Regions from separate parts of the Halanaerobium sp. DL-01 genome, predicted to be linked through region 2. Evidence: riboswitches for the same ligand, from Rfam matches in the RefSeq annotation. Region 2 holds a riboswitch; the other holds the start of a gene.

Region 1 (3,386 bases), on a different contig from region 2:
TTGTACTCATAACCTTTAACTTCATTTCGCAGTACTACAATATTCTGAGGCTGATAAAGCATTGCCCATGGTCCTTCTTCAGCCAGCATTCTATCAATTTTATGATATAACTCTTTTCTTTTTTCTGGATCATTAATTTCTGCAGCTTCTTCTATTAAATCATCAAGCTCTTTACTGCTGTATGCTACCCTCTGAGTAAGTGAACCTTCACTGTGTCCAAAAGGATGAATAAAGTTATGTGGATCAGGATAATCAGAACCCCATCCGCTCAGCATAAGTTCAAGCTGCTGATTTCTGAACAATTCATAAAAAGCAGCCGCATTTAACTGTCTAACTTCTGCATTAATTCCTACTGCAGACAGATCATTTTGAACACTACTTATTACCTGCTTCCACATTGTTGAAGAAATACCGGTCAATTCAATATCAAACCCATCCGGATATCCGGCTTCAGCCAGCAGCTGTTTTGCTTTTTCCGGATTATATTCATATACCCCCATATCTTCCTGATAACCAAGCAGTGGTTTTACTATAGCCCCTTCTAATTTATTACCTGCACCTCTAACAAGGTGTTCAATCATTGCATTATAGTCAATAGCATGTTTTATAGCCTGACGTACTTTGAGATTATTTAGAGGTTCTTTGCTTACATTCATCCCCAGATAATAGGCTCTTAAATCAACACCTTTTATAACATTTAAATCTTCATTAGCCTCAAGATCAGCAAGCTGGTCTGGTGTGAGTTTATACGCCATATCTATATCTCCATTTTCCAGCATCATTTTCTGTGTAACACTTTCAGAAACGTTTTTTATTATAACCTGACGGAAATTAGGCTTTTCACCCCAGTAATTTTCATTTCTCTCCAGCACAATGGAATCTCCCCTGTTCCAGGTGACAAGTTTGTATGGTCCTGAAGCAGCCTCTCCGGACTGACCGTTTAACCATCCTTCCCCCCAGTCACCATCTTCTTCATGTGCCATGACAACTTCTGGATCTACTATTCCTGCACATGTATTACTCAGAACACTTGCAAAATATGAGGCAGGAAATTTCAGCCCTATTTCCAGTGTATACTCATCAACAACAGTTATGCTCTCAGGGGACATAACTTCATTTAACATCCAGGAAGGGCCCTTACCCATTTCCATAGATCTCTGCAGAGAAAACTGAACGGCTTCTGCATTAATTGGGTTTCCACTTGCAAACTCTGCATCTTCTCTGAGTTTAATAGTCCACTTTAATCCATCTTCAGAAATCTGATATGATTCTGCCAGATGTGGAACAACCTCTCCTTCATCAATTACAAAAAGATTATCATACACATTTTGTATTGTATTACAGGAAGTAAACTCATAGGCAACCGCAGGATCTAAAGAAGCAGCATCAAAATTATCAGCAACTACAAGAACATCATCAGGTATAGCTGCAGCACCAGCAAAAGCCGTATTAAAAACAAAAACGGACAAGACCATAAAAATTAATATTTTTTTCATTTATTTTCAATCCTCCTATTTACTATTCTACTACACACTCCATCTGAAGAAAAAGGATACCCACCTCCTTCAATAAATTAAAATTATTTCCAGCAGAAACTGCAGGTAATAAAAAACCCGGTGGATTACCACCGAGTTTGATTTTTCCAGTAGAAATCACCTGCATTTTTTAAGAGAGGTAGCACATCACCAACTGAGTAAATATGGTGACAGTACTGCATATCTTATATACAATCCCAGCACTCTGTTCCGGACAAAACAGAAAGCTTCGGCAGATCCACCTTTCATTTTAGACCACTGTCCTGTGTTATGCCCAAAATTACTAATCAGTCTCTGCACCTCTACCCCATCTTACTAAGATGAGGCAACCTCTTATATTCTCTTTTAGTTAATTAAATTATAACTGAGATAATTTTTTTTGTCAAGTTGACTTACACAAAGGCAGAAATGGTGAATTGCAACATGTAATGCACCTTTTTTCTTCAATCTGCTCTAATTTTTGAATTAAATCGTAAACTCTGTTACAATATTTATAATATTCTTTATCTTGACATCACTGCCAAGAATACTGTCTGAACGGTATTCTCTTTATTTTTAAAAAATCATTTGCGGAATTTCTGTATTTATTTAAATATAATTATTCAAAAAGAGATTCGAACTCCTGATAACCTTCTTCAGCCAGGTCTTCTGCTGGAATAAATCTTAGAGCTGCTGAATTAATACAGTAGCGTAAACCTGTTGGCTCAGGGCCATCCGAAAATACGTGACCTAAATGAGAATCTGCACCTTTACTTCTGACCTCAATTCTGGTCATCCAGAGTGAATTATCTTCAACTTCAACAATATTTTCCTCGACCAGCGGCTTAGTAAAGCTCGGCCAGCCGGATCCGGATTCAAATTTATATGTTGAAGAAAAAAGAGGTTCTCCTGAAACAACATCTACATAAATACCAGGCTTTTTATTATCCCAGTATTTATTATTGAATGCAGGTTCTGTAGCATTAAGCTGAGTTACCTTATACTGCAGGTCTGTCAGCCTTGCTCTCAATTCCTGGTCACTTTCTTCTTCATTAATTACTACACTGTCAGCATCTTCAGTCTTACAGAAAGTCACACATTCTGCCGAGTCAATATTATTTTTTTCTAATAGCCTTTCCTGCAGCTCGGTAGTCAAACCAAGCTCACCTATATTTTTAATAATATTATCCCGCTCTCCATTACCGGTAATATAGCCGCTCACTTTTGTTACCGCTGGAGAATTTATAAACTCCTGTATTGTCATCTGATTTAAATAGTGTTCTCTAACAGCTACCTGCTGCTGAAGTCTAAATTTTTGGTGGTAGTCTTCAGCCAAATAGAATCTATCAAGCTTTTTAATTTCAGTTTTGATTTCTCTACCGCTTTCAGCTTCCAGCCTCTCTTTCAATGCCAGAGCCTGCTCATGCTGTTCTGAATTATTATAAAGGATCAGAGAAGCATACTGTCTGGAATAAGCCTGACTGTAAGGATCATGGCTGGCAAAGAATATCTCCAGCAATTCTTGATAAGTGATCACATTGGGATCAAAATCAATTTCTATTGTTTCAGTGTGGTCACCAATCATCTTATAAGTTGGATTTTCAGTAGTACCACCTGCATAGCCAACCCTTGTTCTAACTACACCTTCTAAGGCACCAAAAGAAGCATCAGGTCCCCAGAAGCAGCCCAAAGCAAAATCTGCAGTTTCTGTCTCTACTTTATTCATTTTCTGATCATAGGGAATTTCAGTCTGGGCCAGCACACTCGACGTCATGCTGAAAACACTCAATAAAACAACCGCCAAAACTATTAAATAATCCATCTAATCTACCTCCTGTATATAAAATAATATAATATCCTATCTTGCTACTT
Region 2 (3,386 bases):
AAAATATAAATATAATTCCAATTATTCTTGATAATACTTTATTTGTTCGTATTCTGCTGCTCATCTTTAATATCATTACCTTTCCCTATTATTTTTTTTATTTTTTCCAAATTATCTTCAGCTGCTCTTCTGCCTGCTTTGATACAAAAATCAGTTTTGTCCAGATTAAAAGCCGAAAGATTACCCAGCTCAGGCTGAATAAATAAATCTGCATTAAAATCATAATTGACAGTAAAGTTAAGCTGCATTATATCAAAAGTGTTTAACAAAACATCAAAAATATTATTTACAGGTGTATTAATATCTTTAATACTTACATCCACACCGATAACAATATCTGCTCCCATGTCATAACATGTTTTTACTGGAACTGGATCTATTATACCGCCATCAACAAGCTGTCTACCTTGATATTTATAAGGAATATAAACTCCAGGTATCGCAGTGCTGGCCCGAATAGCCTTAGCTGTAGAACCACTATTTAACACAATATGTTCACCCCGTTCAATATCACAGGCCACTGCAGAAAAAGGTATATTAAGTTCACTTATATCTTTCTTTTTGCTCAATATTTCCAAAAAAAACAGCAATTTCTCACCTTTAAGCAGACCTTTTTTGGGAAAAGTTAAATCAGAAAGATGTTCCCAGTCAATCTCTTCTGCAAGTCCTTTAATATATCTAAGCGAAACTCCAGCTGCATAAAGACCCCCAATTAAACTTCCCATACTGCATCCACTAATAAAATCGATTTTGATATTTTCCCTTTCCATAACCTCTAAAAAACCTATATGTGCCAGACCTCTTGCACCACCAGAGCCAAGAGCAAGACCAAGTTTGCAGTTTTTATCATTCATAACACCTTCACCTCTATTTAATCCATTAAATTTATTATATATGTTCAAAGAGTTTAGAGCAAGATTTAATAAAATTAGGAGTTTCCCCAAAATTTATTTTCAAGCTGCAAAAAGGGGGCTTTAGTCATCAACGAAATTTTTAGATTTATCTAAAACTCAATTCGGGTGTGAAATAGGGCACACTAATCAATGAGTCCTCCTGACTCATGATTAGCTCACTCCATCCTGCAGTTCAACCCTATTTCTTCCTTCATTTCGTTAAGATTCATTGACTAAAAATTTCAATATTCCTGTATCTCCCCTTTTTGCAGCAGTATATAAAAAATGGGGAAAGTCCAGTTAATAAAATAGAGTTTCTCCAAAATTATTTTTAAAGCTGAAAAATGGGGAAAGCATTTTTATTAAAAAATGTTTTCTAAAAAAAATTTTATTTTTCCTTGACAAAAATTATTATGTCAGTTATACTTTTATACAAATAAAATACTGTTAAACTTAATAGAAAAATGCCTCATCCAATTCTGGGTGAGGTAGAGGCGCAGAACTGATCAGTAACTCTAAAGATTTAAGAACCTAATTGCTTTAGAGTGAAAGGCTGTTTTGCCGAAGCACAGTTTTTTCGGTTCAAAAAACTGCTGCTGGGTCTGTATATAATATATGCAGGACTGTCATTATAAGTTCTAATCCGGGCTTATAATGTTGCGCTATCTCACATAAAACGGATATTGGAAGAGGTGATTTTTTCTGGTTAATATATTAACCCGGCTAAATCGCCGGGTATTTTTTATTTCTTGAATATTTTTGATAGTGCATTTACAACTAATTTTGGGGGGAGTAAAAATGAACAAGCTTAAACAGATTCGCTGAATATGAAGCCGAGAGTAGATAGTAATTAGAAATCAATTCACACTCACATTAAAAAACCATCAAAAATCTGAAAGGAGTTTTACAATGCACAGAATAAACAGAGCTAATAATTCGATTTTTATTATTTCAATAATAATAATGGTTATGTTCAGTTTCTCAATCTCAGTCCTGGCAGAAGAAAGTGGAAAATATGGAGGAACTTTAAATTATCCTCTTCCTTATCAGCAGAGTATAACGACTCTTGAACCAGGTCAATCAGGTGATGTAACACAGGCGATTATAACAAAAGCTATTTTCTCCAATCTTGTTCGCTATAACGAATCTTCGGGGAAAATAGAACCAGATCTAGCAAAATCATGGGAAATAAGTGAAAATGGATTAGTTTATACATTTTATTTAAGAGAAGGTGTAACTTTTCACAATGGTGAAGCTTTTACAGCCGAGGATGTTCAGTTTACATTTGAAAGAATTCTGGATCCAAAGCAGGCTTCAATCGCTGTGCCTACAGTGCAGGGTATTGCTGGAGCAAAAGAGTATGCAGAAGGGAAAACTGAACACCTATCTGGATTAAAAATTATTGATGATTATACACTCAAAATAACACTTTCTGAACTGGATGTTGGATTTTTAAATTCTATGGCAGATGAACTGGCAGCAATTATGCCAAAAGATTATACTGAAAAGGTTGGAAATGATTTCGGCATGAATCCAGTTGGAACAGGTCCTTTCCAGTTTGTAGAAATGAACCAGGACGAAAATGTAATAGTAGAAGCATTTGAAGATTATTATAATGGCCGTCCATATCTTGATCAGATAAAATTTTTAGTTATGCCTGAAGCATCTACACGCACTGCTTCTTTTAGATCTGGACAGCTGGATGTTGATCTTGTTTCTCCAGCTCAATATAAAGTTTTCAAAAATGATCCTCAGTATGAAGACCAGCTTATTGAAGTTGCTGAAGTATGGATAAGAAATGTGATGTTTAATATGGATAAAGAAAAATTTAAAGATAAAAGAGTTAGACAGGCATTTAACTATGCCATTGACAAACAGCTTATAGTGGATAGGTTATTAAATGGAAAAGCATTTGCTGCAACAGGATGGCTGCCGCCGAGTAGTATAGCTTACAATCCAGAATTAGAAGCATATGAATTCAATCCAGAAAAAGCAAGAAGTTTAATGGAAGAAGCAGGATATACACCGGAAAATCCACTGAAAATTCATATTATAGGCACCACAAATCCTTCCTGGGGTATACCAATTATTGAAGCTGCAAGACCTTATTTAGAGGATGTTGGTTTTAAAATCACTTCTGAAGTAGTAGATGGTGCTACCTGGGCTACCAGAGCAAGACAGGGAGATTTTGAGGCCTTTATTTTCTCGCTGGGAGGGCATTCTTCTCCAGTAAAACAGCTTGCAACAACATTTTGGTCAGAAATACCCAGAAATGCAGGGAATTATGGAAATTACCACAACAAAGAATTTGATAAATATATTGAAAAAGCAATGAATACTGTCGATTTAGAACAGCGTATAGAATATGTACAGATGGCAGAAAAAGTTCTGGTAGAAGATCCTGGAGTCTGGTTTTTTAACTACAACAAGGCTGTAATGATTCATAAGCCCTGGGTTCATGGCATTACAGGAAATGCTTTAGAAATGACGTAT

Evidence for each region. Region 2 has a riboswitch for lysine ahead of DER71_RS00205 (ABC transporter substrate-binding protein). Riboswitches for the same ligand answer to the same signal wherever they lie in the genome.
Region 1: linked by a shared signal. The riboswitch ahead of DER71_RS04475 (ABC transporter substrate-binding protein) and the one ahead of DER71_RS00205 (ABC transporter substrate-binding protein) in region 2 are both predicted to bind lysine.

What each region holds. Positions count from the first base shown of each region.
Region 1 is NZ_QPJN01000008.1:62,209-65,594, reverse strand. Features, by position in the region: gene DER71_RS04475 (ABC transporter substrate-binding protein) at 1-1,496, opposite strand, end outside; lysine riboswitch at 1,668-1,848, opposite strand; gene msrB (peptide-methionine (R)-S-oxide reductase MsrB) at 2,134-3,336, opposite strand.
Region 2 is NZ_QPJN01000001.1:43,245-46,630, reverse strand. Features, by position in the region: gene DER71_RS00215 (PDZ domain-containing protein) at 1-76, opposite strand, end outside; gene DER71_RS00210 (patatin-like phospholipase family protein) at 39-854, opposite strand; lysine riboswitch at 1,375-1,566, shown strand; gene DER71_RS00205 (ABC transporter substrate-binding protein) at 1,803-3,386, shown strand, end outside.